4 regions of the Nocardia sp. NPDC050435 genome follow, and region 2 is predicted to be linked to each of the others. Evidence: riboswitches for the same ligand, from Rfam matches in the RefSeq annotation. Region 2 holds a riboswitch; each other region holds the start of a gene.

Region 1 (2,970 bases), on a different contig from region 2:
CGGGCCGACGATCCCGACGACCTCGCCCGCGTCGATCTCGAAGGTGGCGCCGGAGACGATGCGCCGCTTGCCGGCGGCACAGGTCACCGCACGGGCCGCGACGGTGGCTCCGCTGTCCGCCTGGGAGAGCGCCTCCGGATCGGTCACGCTGTGACCTGCCCGGAGCGAGCTGGCCCGGGATTGCCCGGCGGAGAACGGTGACCGCGGTTCATGACTCTCCGAAGTGGTAGCGGCGGCGGCCGAGCAGCAGCAGGAATGCCGGCGCGCCGATGAGCCCGGTCAGTACCCCGACCGGGATCTCGGTCGGGCGGCCGATCGCACGCGTCGCGGCGTCGGCGACCACCAGGAACAGCGCCCCGCACAGCGCGCTGGCCGGCAGGAGGTTGCGATGACGCGGACCGACGACGAGACGCGCCGCGTGCGGAATGACCAGCCCGACGAACCCGATCCCGCCGGAGACCGCGACGAGCACACCCACCAGCACCGCGAGCAGCACGAACAGCGCGATCCGCAACTGCTTGACCGGAACGCCGATGGCGGCGGCGGTGTCGGCCCCGAAGGCCAGCGCGTCCAGCCAGCCGCTGAGCGCGCAGAGCGCCGCACCGCTGAGCGCCACCACCGCGAGCGGCAGGCCGAGCTTCGTCCAGTCCGCGCCCGCGAGACTGCCCAGCAGCCAGAACAGCACCGACTGCGCGGCCGCGGGATCCTTGCTGCGAAAGACCAGGTAGCTGCTGAACGCGGCGAACGCGGACGCGAGCACGGTCCCGGTCAGAACCAGTCGCATCGGCGTCAACCCGCCCTGGGCGACCGCGATGACGAAAACCATGGCCGCCGCGGCGAACGCGCCCGCCAGCGCGCCCGCCGACAGCGCCCAGATTCCGGCGCCCGCGAACAGTCCGGAGGTGATGACCGCCGCCGCCCCGACGCCCGCGCCCGAGGACACCCCGAGCAGATAGGGATCGGCCAGCGGGTTCCGGACCAGCGTCTGCATGGCCGCCCCGGCCAGCGCCAAGCCCGCGCCGACCACCGCGGCCAGCACGGTGCGCGGTACCCGCAACTGCCAGACGATGGTGTCCAGGCCCAGATCCGGGGTGACGCCGCCGAACAACCGGTGCCGCAGCACGTCGACGACCGCGGAGACCGGCAGCGTCTCGGCGCCGAACCCGGTGGCCAGGATCATCGCGCACACCAGCAGCGCCGCGAGCGCCGGCAGGGCGACCGCGCTTCGGACACGGACCATCAGGCGCGCGTCCACGCGGGTAGTGCTTCCTCAGCAGGCAAGTCGCGGCCTTTCCGGAGTTCGTCCCGGCGAGGGAGGTCTGACTCTCGCCCGCTGGGGCGATCACAGTGGCGCGACCGTTCCGGGTTCTCACCGGATTCCCGCACTCGCCGGAAATGACGGTGTGAACCATACCGGTCTGTTCCGTTCGTCCACTGTGCCGGTCTCGGCAACGCTGTGACCAGGCATGCAGCGAAGTCCTTCGCTTAGCGAAGGTTTATCTCGGGGCAGACCGGTAAGTCCGATGGCGGACCATCCATTTCGCAGACACAGTGGAGTGATGTCGCTGTTGGACGATCGGCACCCGTCCACCGTCACCGACTACGACGACGCGCGACGCCGGGCCCGCTGGCGGGACACCCGCCTCGGCGCCGACTGGACGACGCTGCGCCGCACCAGGGTGACGCTGGTCAGGCTCTCAGTTGTGCTCATCGCGGTACTCGTCGCGTTCGCCCAGTACTGGACCCACGATGTCGCGCCGGAGCGAGCCCGCCTGGCCCGCACCGAACCGGCGATCCTGCCCGTCGCCACCCCCGGCGAACAGCAGAACTGGGACACCGTCGTGGTCGACCTCGTCGGGCTCGGCAACCTCAACGCGAGCGACACCGCCGAAGCGCTGCCGTCGCTGTCCCGGCTCGGCGTGGTGTGGGCGATCAAATACGACAATCGCGGTATCGACACCAAGGTCATCGCGGACCTCATCGTCCGCGCCGCCCTGATGTCGGGGGTGGAGAACGTCGTCCTGGTCGGGCACAGCATGGGCGGAGTGATCGCGCTCGAGGTGGCCCGCCACATCCACACCGAAAGCGATCGCCGGCTGGTCGGCGTGCTCCTGGACTGCACACCCGTCGACCTGAACGCCGTCCGCGAGGAAAGCCGGGGCCGCGGCGAGGACATGGTGCGCTGGATGGGCTGGCTACCCGGCGCCCGCGAAAGCCGCGCCCTGCGGTTCATCGTCGAGATGTATGCCCGGCGCGGCGAATTCGTCGACCGCGGTCTCTACGGCGACCCGGGAATCCGGATGCCCGAACTCCGGGACGCCGCCGAACGGGTGCTGCACGACAAGATCTTCAACCCCGACGCCGCCAGCAACGGGCTGATCGAGTCGCAGTTCCTGGCGATCGTCGCGGGCGGCGCGGGCAACGACCTGCGCGCCCTCGCCCGCCCCGTCCCCGGCAAACTCCGCCCCGCCGTCGTCTTTCTCCGCCCGCGCGAGGCCGGGCGCGACCGGGTCGTCGACGTCGAGTACTCCCACCAGGTCCTGATCGACCTCGCCGGCGGCGTCGACGGCACACTGCTGGTGGCCTTCCCCCGCGACACCGGCCACGCCAACCCGATCCAGCGCCCGACCGAATACAACCGGGTCATCACCGACCAGGTGCTGCCGTTCCTCCAGCGGTTCCAGCAGCAGATCCGCCAGCCCGCGACCGTGGCCGCGCCCGGTTAGTGAAAGCGCCTGTCCTACTTGAGCAGTGCCTCGGTCAGCCCGCAGACCTTCCAGTCACCGCTTTCCTGCACCAGTTTGTAGGTGAAGGTCTGGGCGGTGGTCTTGCCGGCGACCTTCACGCTGATCTCGGTGGTGAAGCTGCCGCTGCTCGCGCCGCTGGCGACGTCGACGCTCTTCAGCGTGCTCTTCGCATCGATGTTGGGCGCCTTGGTGGGCACGACGCCGGTGGTCTTCACACTGTCCA
Region 2 (2,970 bases):
GGAAATAGCGACCGGCGACCGGTCCGAAGAAATCCAGCACCGCGTCGGCGTCCGGGAACGGCTGCGGCCACGCTTCGATCATGGCGGCCCAGTCCGCGGCGGTGCGGCCCTGGAAATCCGGCGCGATGTCCTCCACGACGAGCGCGCGGACCCGCTCGGGATGCTGGGCGGCGAAGACCCAGCCGTGCAGCCCGCCCATCGAGTGCCCGATCACCACCATCGGTTCGGCGATGCTCACGGTGGCGGCGGTGAGGTCGGTGACGAAGGCCTCCGTGGTCAACTCCTCCGGCGCGGGCCGGCCGTGCCCGGCCGCGTCGAAGGTGTAGACGTGCCCGTATCCGCGCAGCCAATCCAGGTGATCGCCCCAGGTGCGCGCACTGCCCATCAAGCCATGTAGCAGCAGGATCGGCGTCCCGGCTCCGCCTTCGTCGTACAACACCGCCCAGATTCTGCATTATCCGAATCCGCGGCGCTCGCTACGCCCTCCGTGGTCCCGCTGCGCCACCGTCTCCGGGCGCTGGGCGCACGCCGCAAATAGACTCGCCTCATGGCTGTTGTGAAGATCAACGCGATCGAGGTTCCGGAGGGCGCGGGCCCCGAGTTGGAGAAGCGGTTCGCCCACCGCGCGCACGCGGTGGAAGGGTCGCCGGGGTTCCTCGGATTCCAGTTGCTGCGCCCGGTCGCCGGCGACAACCGGTACTTCGTGGTGACCCAGTGGGATTCCGAAGACTCCTTCGCCGCTTGGCGCGACGGGCCGGCGCGGGCCGCGCACGCGGGCAGCGGTGACCAGAAGCCGGTGTCGACCGGGGCCGCGCTGCTGGAGTTCGAAGTCGTCATGGACGTCTCCCCCAAGTCCTGAGTGCCTCGGCGAAATGCCCGGCACGCTGCGGCGCGCCGGGCATTCCCAGATAGCGGATACGCGTGTTGACGGCACCTGCCCACGCCTGTCACTCTTCGAGAGACAGACGCGAGGGTGATGCGGTAATCCGGTGTGAAGCCGGAGCGGTCGCGCCACTGTGATCCACGCACCGGGTGTGCCCAGGTGCCGGGAAGCCAGACACCGGCACCCATCGCACGGACCACCCGGGACGCGTATCCCGTAGGAGGAACTCATGGCCATCGCGCATACCCCCGCCCGCGCCACCGATTCGCTGGCAACCGTGCTCGTCACGGTGGGTGTCGTTCTGCTCGCACTGCTCACGCTCTACCTGGTCGGGTTCGACCAGGGGGCCATCTCGCGCAGCGGGATGTTCATGCATGAGCTGATGCACGACGGACGCCACCTGCTGGGGCTTCCGTGCCACTGACCGGTTCCCTGAAAGCTCTGCTCCTGCGCGGCCTGCTGGCCGGTCTGATCGCCGGCCTGCTGGCCGCCACGGTGGGCTACTTCGTCGGTGAGCCGAAGATCGAGGCGGCCATCGCGATCGAGGAGGCCGCCGCGGCGGCGGAAAACCCGGCCGCGGGCGGGCATTCGCACGGTGACGAGGAAGAGCCCCTGGTGAGCCGCACCGGTCAGAAGGCCGGGCAGTTCCTCGCGCTCGGTCTGGCCGGGCTCGCGCTCGGCGCGATCTTCGGCGCGGTCGCCCACTTCGCGCGGCGGCACACAGCACTGGCCGGACCTGTCTTCGCGATCGCGCTGGCACTCGGCGGCTGGGCCGCGATCGTCGCGGTGCCGTTCTTCAAATATCCGGCGAACCCACCCGCGGTGGGCGACCCGGAGACGATCAACGACCGCACCTGGCTGTGGGTGGCGGCCGTCGTCCTCGGCCTGGTCGCGGTCGGCGCGGGCGCCTTCGTCTACAAACTGCTGCGCACGCAGCTGAACAGCGTCCGGCTGATCGGCGGCGTCGCGGCGTTCGTGCTGATCGTGGCCATCGGGTACATCGCGCTGCCCGGCGTCGACGAGGTCAAGGCCGACTTCCCGCCGAGTCTGCTGTGGCAGTTCCGAGTGTCCTCGCTCGCGGTGTCCGCGACCCTGTGGGCCTGCTTGGGCCTGGTTTTCGCCGCGCTGACCGAATTCGCCACGCGCTCTAGCTCTCCCGTACGGGAAGAGGTTGCTACGGCGGGGTGATTCCCGTTCACACGGTGAAAGGCAGTGTCGGTGACATGACCGGCACTGCCTTTTCGCTCTGGCCCGAAAATCTTTCGCTCGCGCCGCTGCGCGCGCCCGCGCGGGCCCCGCGCGCGGTGGCGCTGGCCTTCGGTGCGCTCGTCGTCGCCCTGCTGGCCGGCGTCGCCGAGGCCCTCGCGCAGGCGGCGCTGCTGCTGGAGCGTTCCGAGGTCGATCTGGGCGACCTGGCGGTCGGCCTTGCCCTGCGCGGCGTGCTCTACCTGGTGGTGCTGGCGGTCGCGATCCGGATGACCTACGGCGACCGCTGGGCCCGCGTCGCGCTGACCGCCGGGATCGGCGTGCTCGGCTTGGCCTCGCTGCTGGTGGAACCGATCCGCGCCGTGCTCGCCGCCGACGAGGCGGCCGATCTGGTCGAGGGGATCACGGCGAGCGGCGTGGGCATCGCGACTTTCCGCGTCCTGCACGTGGCGGCGGTGCTGGTCGCGATTCCCGCGATGTACCACCGCACCGCGCGGCCTTATTTCCGGGCCTGACAAGGGTTCCGCGCGCGCCACCGGCCCGCGCGGAACCCCGCCCGTGGCTACGCCAGGGCCGCGTCGAGCGAGATGTTGTCGACGCCCGCCAGCGCCTTGCTCACCGGGCAGCCCGCCTTGGCGGCGGCCGCTGCGGCGGCGAACCCGGCGGCGTCCAGGCCCGAGACCCGCCCGCGCACGGTCAGTTTGATGTCGCTGATCCGGAAGCCGCCCGCGGCGTCCGGGCCCAGGGTGACATCGGCGGTCACGTCCAGGCTTTCGGGGGTGCCGCCCGCGTTGGCGATCTGCGCCGAGAGCGCCATCGCGAAGCAGGACGAATGCGCCGCGGCGATCAGCTCTTCGGGGCTGGTCGTGCCGTCGGCATCG
Region 3 (2,970 bases), on a different contig from region 2:
CAGCGGATATGCGACCCCCGGTCCTCCCAAAGGAGGACCGGGAGACAAGATCGGCTGCACGACGATGGGGACAGATATCGAACCGAGAGGAACCGATGACTGTCACCCTAGCTGTCGCGTTGATCGCCCTGGCACTCGTCGACAGCACCAGTTTCGGCACACTGCTGATCCCGATCTGGCTGCTGCTGGCGCCAGGACGGCTGCGAGCCGGGCGAATCGCGGTCTACCTCACAACGATCGCGACCTTCTACCTCGGAGTCGGCATCCTGCTGGTGCTCGGCGCTGACACAGCGCTGACCGCAGTGCGGAGCATCGACATCCCGCCGGTACCGCTCCGGATCGCGCAACTGATCCTCGGCGCACTCCTCATCGCGCTGAGCTATCGGCTCGAGGCCAGAGCCGCACAGCGCGCCGGCAACCCCGGCAAGATCCAACTCTGGCGGTCCAGGACCATGTCGGGTACCGGCAGCTCGGCCGGCCTCATGAAACTCGCGCTCGTCGCGGCCGCGCTGGAAGTCGCCACCATGCTGCCTTACCTCGCCGCGGTCAGCCTGCTTGCCAACGCCGATCTCGCCTGGCACCTGATCGGAATCACGCTCGCCGCCTACTGCATCGTCATGACCCTGCCCGCCCTCGCCTTGGCCCTGGCCCGCTTCGCCGCGCACCAACGGGTCGATCCCCTCCTGCAACGAATCAACGAATGGCTGAGCCGCAACAGCGCCAAAGCCCTCGGATGGACCGTGGGCGGTATCGGTATCGGCCTCACGCTCAATGCCGCGATCGCCCTGGCCTTCGACCCGGCCTGAACCGACATGATCCGTCCATCTTCTGGCCCGGAAACCAGGACTGCCGACCCTGAATATCCGCGAGTCGGTGCGGGCTCAGGCGGTCAACGCACCACCTCTTCGAGTGCTTCTGATGGTGGGAGTAGATGTATCCGCATTCTCCGCATTCCCAGTGCGGTCGTCCGACCTCGGGTGTGATCTTGGTACAGTCCCGCCAGCCGTGGTGTTCGGGAAATCGGTGTGAAACCGGTGCGGCCCTCGCCACTGTGATCGGGAGCGACAGATCGTCCCGGGCGAGTGACCGTCGTCCGGAGCCACTGGGGCACAGCGCCCTGGGAAGGTAGATCCGCCGCGCACACATCCCGTCAGCCAGGAGACCGGCCACGGCCACGCAGTACCCATTCCACGAGGACCTGGAAGGCCGTCATCTTGACTCCGTCTGTTTTCGCGCGCCTACGCGGCGTCGCGCTGATCGCGTGCGCGACCGTCATCGCCGGTTGCGGTGCGCAACCCGGACAAGCGGCGAACGGTGCGAACGCCGTGACGCGCGCGAATTGTGGCATCGACGTCATCGTTCCTGAATCGCCGCAGCGGATCTACGCCGCGTACCAGCCCGCGATCGAGATCGCGCACGCGCTCGGTGTCACCGATCGGCTTGTCGGTACCGCGTTCCTCGACTCCACCGTGCTGCCCGAATACCAGGACGCGCAGGCGAAGTCGGTCTATGTCGAGAAGCTGCCCAGTCGCGATGAGCTGCTGGCACAGAACCCGGACTTCGTGCTGTCCGGATTCAACGGAGTGTTCGCCAAGTCGGCGCAACAGAGCGTGGGCACCCGCGCAAGCCTCAACAGCCTCGGGGTGCGGACCTGGGTGTTGAGCCCGCTGTGCCCGAGCGCCGACGGTCTGGCCGACGAGGCGATCGACCCGAAGACCGTACGGTTCGACAACGTCTACGCCGACCTGCGCGACCTCGGCGCGCTCTGGGGTGTGCCCGACCGCGCGGACGACGTGGTCGCTCAGTTGAGCGCGCGGATCGAGAGGGTGCGCGCGACCGTAGGTACCGCGCAGCGGCCCCGGGTCGCCGTCGTCACGCCCAAGGACGACGGGTCCTATCAGGTGGCCGGCGGGCTCGACTTCATCACCCAGATCATCGAAGCGGCAGGCGGTGTGAACGCCTTCGCCGACCTCACCGTGCGGCGCAATGTGCCGATCGGTGCGGAAGAGCTCATCGCCCGCGATCCCGACATCATCCTGACCAGTCAGTGCTGCGACGCGTCCTTTACCCGCGCTGATGCGCAACCGCAGGTGGACCGGATCGTCGGCAATCCGGCCTTCGCGAACTCGACCGCCGTCCGGACGGGGAAAGTGCACCCGTTCTTGTTCGCGGACCGGGCCGCCGGCGTCCGGATCGCCCACGCGACCGAACTGGTCGCCGAGTTGATCCATCCTGACCTGTTCGGACGGTGACCCGCGCCCGTCACGGCACCGGTTTGCTCGTTGCCGGTGCCGCGCTCGCCGTGGCCTGCGCCGCTTCGATCCTGATCGGTGCCCACGCCCTGTCTCCGGGCCAGGCGATCGCGGCGTTCGTCGACTTCACCGGTGCCGACACCGATCGGATCGTGCGCTACATCCGGCTGCCACGCACTGTCGCCGGTGTCCTGGCCGGCTTGGCGTTCGCGCTGGCGGGCGCGGTGATGCAGGGGTTGACCCGCAATCCGCTCGCCGGACCCGGGCTGCTCGGGATCAACTCGGGCGCCTCGCTGGCCATCGTGCTCGCCATGGGCGGGTTGGGCGTGGCGACGCCGACCGGCTATGTCTGGTTCGCCTTCCTCGGCGCCGCGGTGGCCGCCGTCTTCGTCTACACGCTGGGCTCGCTGGGTTTCGGCGGTGCGACACCGGTGAAGCTCGCACTGGCGGGTGCCGCGTTCGCCGCGCTGTGCGGCTCGATCACCACCGCGATCACGCTGCTGGATCGGACCAAATTCGAGAACTTCCGGTTCTGGGTGGTCGGGTCGTTGACCCGCGCCGACATCGAATCCGTCTGGGGCATCACACCTTTCATCACACTCGGCGCGGTGCTGGCGTTGCTGGTGGCTCGTCCGCTCAATGCGATCGCGATGGGCGACGATATGGCGCGCACCCTCGGGACCCGGTTGAGCGTGGTGCGCGCCCTGGGCGCGATGAG
Region 4 (2,970 bases), on a different contig from region 2:
AGATCGAGGTGGACGGCGTCGGCTACGGGGTGCTCACCAAGGGGCGGCCGGGCGGCGGGGCGGTCATGGTGAGCCAGAACTACGCCGACGTCGAGCGGATCGATCGCGAATTCCTGTGGCGCACAGCCTGGATCACGCTGCTGGCGCTGGCCGCCGCCGCGCTGCTGTGCTGGCTGGCCATCGGCCGCATCCTGCGCCCGATCCACCGCCTGGCCGCCGCCACCGAGCGCATCGCCGGCACCCAGGACCTGGCCGTCACGCTGCCCGCCGGACAGTCCGGCGAGGTCGGCGAACTCACTCGCAGCTTCAACACGATGCTTGCGGCACTGCGCTTTTCGCGCGCCCAGCAGCAGCGCCTGGCCGAGGACGCGGGGCACGAACTGCGCACCCCGCTGACGTCGGTGCGCGGCAGTGCCGAATTGCTGCAACGGGCGAAGGGGCGGCTCGCCCCCGAGGATGAAGCCAAAGTGCTGGCCACCCTGGTGCAGGAGGCCAAGGCGCTCGACGCGCTGGTCGGCGAACTGGTCGACCTGGCCACCGATCAGTACGCCGACGAGGAGCCGGTGAGCGTGGATCTGGGCGAACTCGCCGAGGACAGCGCCCAGCGCTTCCGCCGCCGCACCGGGCGCACGATCACCGTCGTCCGCCGGGACCCGGTCCGGCTGCCTGGCCGACCGCGCGCCTTGTCCCGCTGCGTGGACAACCTGCTCGACAACGCCCTCAAGTTCAGCTCCTCCGAGACGCCGGTGGAAATTACCGTGGTCGCCCACCAACTCACCGTCCGCGACCACGGGCCGGGCATCGCGCTCGCCGACCGCGCCGCCGTCTTCGACCGCTTCTATCGCGCCGACAACACCCGCGCCACACCCGGCTCCGGTCTCGGTCTGGCCATCGTGCACGACATCATCGCCGCGCACGGCGGCACCGTTCGCGCGGACGCGCATCCTGCGAGCGGCGCGGTGGTCGGATTCACCCTGCACACCGGAATGCGGTAGCGGCGCGGCACGATCGGCGGCCCGTGGTGCCCTGCGCCTTCGGTGCGAGCTGAGCTCTTCGGTGTCGGTCACGGGTTGTCGCCGGTACAGCCCGTGGTGTGGCCTGCGTACCGGTACCAGCCGAAAGGGCTGGTCGGTGCAGGCAAGCCGGCGCAACGGCGAGCGGGCGCGCCGGGGTGAACCGGGCTGCCGGTAGGGTTCGTGACCGGCGTAGGGAACACCGGTGCGAATCCGGGGCTGTCCCGCAACTGTCACCGAGGAGCGATCCGCCGATACATGGTCACGACCTACCCAGGTTGGAAGGCCGGCGGAGAGCGCTGATCCGGGAGCCAGGATACCTGCGCCGGCAGGCAGGGATCACCCACGAGGATGGCAATGGACAACTACAGATCGGCACGGCTCGAGGTCGGGCGGCGCAAGCTGCTGCTCGGCGGCGCGGGCGCCTTCGGCGTCGCCGCACTGGGCGGGACGGCGATGCTCGCGGGCTGCGGCACCGAGAACGGCCCGCTGGGCGCGGAAGGGCCGCCGCAACCCGGTGGGCGACTGCGCACGGCGATCGCCGGGCGCTCGGCGAGTGCGGACGTGCTCGACCCGCACCAGGCCGGCAGTTCCGCCGGCGGCGCGGTGTCGAAGAACGTCTGGGACAAGCTGGTCGCCTACAACAACGACCTGACGCTGCGCTACCGGCTCGCGGAGTCGTTGCGGCCCAACGCCGACGGCAGCGAATGGCGGATTCGGCTGCGCCCGGGCGTGCGCTTCAGCGACGGCAGCCCGCTGACCGCGCGCGACGTGCTCTGGAGTTTCGAGCGCATGCTCGATCCGGCCAAGAACTCCTCCGGCGACCTGGCCGTCGTCGACCTGGCGAACACCCGCGCCGAGGGCGACCTGGACGTGCTGGTGCGCATGAAATCCCCACTGGCGGACTTCGGTTCGGTGCTGGCGGGCTGGTACTGCTACATCGTCAAGGACGGCACCGGCGTCATCGACGGCTCCCGGATTCCGGTGGGCACCGGGCCGTTCGCGCTGGAGCGGTGGTCGCCCGGCGACCGGACGCTGTTGCGGCGCAACGAGCAGCACTGGGACGGTCGGCCGCTGCTGGACGAGGTCGAGATCATCCAGATCGCCGAGACCGAGGCGCGCGTGAACGCCTTCCTGTCCGGGGAAGCCGATGTGGTGCACGAGATCTCGTACCTGCAGGCGCGCACGCTGTCCGACACCGCGGACACCACCGTGGTGGTGCCGCCCGCCGGACTGATGGGCGCGTTCCAGATGCGGGTGGACACCGCGCCTTTCGACGATCCGCGCGTGCGCCAGGCCATGCGGCTGGCCGTGGATCGGCAGGCCATGGTCGACTCGGTCTACTACGGCTACGCCGAGGTCGGCAACGACGTCTACGGGAAGGGCGCGCCCTTCTACCACGACGCGCTGCCGCAGCGCGCCTACGACCCGCGGCGCGCCCGGGAGCTGTTGCGCGAGGCCGGAAAAGAGAACCTGACGGTCACGCTGCCGACCGCCGACGGGATGCCGGGCATGCTCGAATCGGCGACCCTGTTCGCCGAGCAGGCCAAAGCCGCGGGCATCACCATCAAGCTGGAATCGGTGCCCGCCGACACCTATTTCTCGCAGGTCAGCGGCAAGGCGTCGCTGAGCCACATCGGCTGGTGGAACTACAGTCTCGACTACTTCTACGGCCAGACCATGACCAGCTCCTCGCCCAGCAACGGCACCGGCTGGCGGCGGCCCGGCTGGGACGCCACCTTCGCCCAGGCCCGCGCCGCCATGGATCCGGAGCGCCGTCGCGCCCTCTATGCCGAACTGCAACAAGAACTCTGGAACGAGGGCGGCTACATCCTGCACAGCTTCGCCAAGCGGCCCGACGCCGCCAAGAAGTACGTGGGCGGTGTGCGCAACGGGGTGCCGGGCACCGACGACTGGGCCAACTACGCCACCACCTGGCTGGCCGCGCGGTAGCGAC

What was found. Region 2 has a riboswitch for cobalamin ahead of AB0I43_RS27705 (CbtB-domain containing protein). Riboswitches for the same ligand answer to the same signal wherever they lie in the genome.
Region 1: another riboswitch for cobalamin. It lies ahead of AB0I43_RS40475 (iron ABC transporter permease); the one in region 2 lies ahead of AB0I43_RS27705 (CbtB-domain containing protein).
Region 3: another riboswitch for cobalamin. It lies ahead of AB0I43_RS25425 (ABC transporter substrate-binding protein); the one in region 2 lies ahead of AB0I43_RS27705 (CbtB-domain containing protein).
Region 4: another riboswitch for cobalamin. It lies ahead of AB0I43_RS38035 (ABC transporter substrate-binding protein); the one in region 2 lies ahead of AB0I43_RS27705 (CbtB-domain containing protein).

What each region holds. Positions count from the first base shown of each region.
Region 1 covers NZ_JBFAJW010000023.1:6,812-9,781, forward strand. Annotated here, with positions in the region: gene AB0I43_RS40470 (ABC transporter ATP-binding protein) at 1-147, opposite strand, end outside; gene AB0I43_RS40475 (iron ABC transporter permease) at 209-1,240, opposite strand; cobalamin riboswitch at 1,295-1,428, opposite strand; gene AB0I43_RS40480 (alpha/beta hydrolase) at 1,560-2,726, shown strand; gene AB0I43_RS40485 (hypothetical protein) at 2,741-2,970, opposite strand, start outside.
Region 2 covers NZ_JBFAJW010000009.1:378,743-381,712, forward strand. Annotated here, with positions in the region: gene AB0I43_RS27695 (alpha/beta hydrolase) at 1-439, opposite strand, end outside; gene AB0I43_RS27700 (antibiotic biosynthesis monooxygenase) at 548-859, shown strand; cobalamin riboswitch at 928-1,084, shown strand; gene AB0I43_RS27705 (CbtB-domain containing protein) at 1,113-1,307, shown strand; gene AB0I43_RS27710 (CbtA family protein) at 1,298-2,071, shown strand; gene AB0I43_RS27715 (hypothetical protein) at 2,107-2,604, shown strand; gene AB0I43_RS27720 (OsmC family peroxiredoxin) at 2,652-2,970, opposite strand, start outside.
Region 3 covers NZ_JBFAJW010000008.1:354,433-357,402, reverse strand. Annotated here, with positions in the region: gene AB0I43_RS25430 (GAP family protein) at 96-806, shown strand; cobalamin riboswitch at 970-1,186, shown strand; gene AB0I43_RS25425 (ABC transporter substrate-binding protein) at 1,215-2,252, shown strand; gene AB0I43_RS25420 (iron chelate uptake ABC transporter family permease subunit) at 2,249-2,970, shown strand, end outside.
Region 4 covers NZ_JBFAJW010000017.1:92,886-95,855, reverse strand. Annotated here, with positions in the region: gene AB0I43_RS38040 (HAMP domain-containing sensor histidine kinase) at 1-995, shown strand, start outside; cobalamin riboswitch at 1,169-1,358, shown strand; gene AB0I43_RS38035 (ABC transporter substrate-binding protein) at 1,371-2,966, shown strand.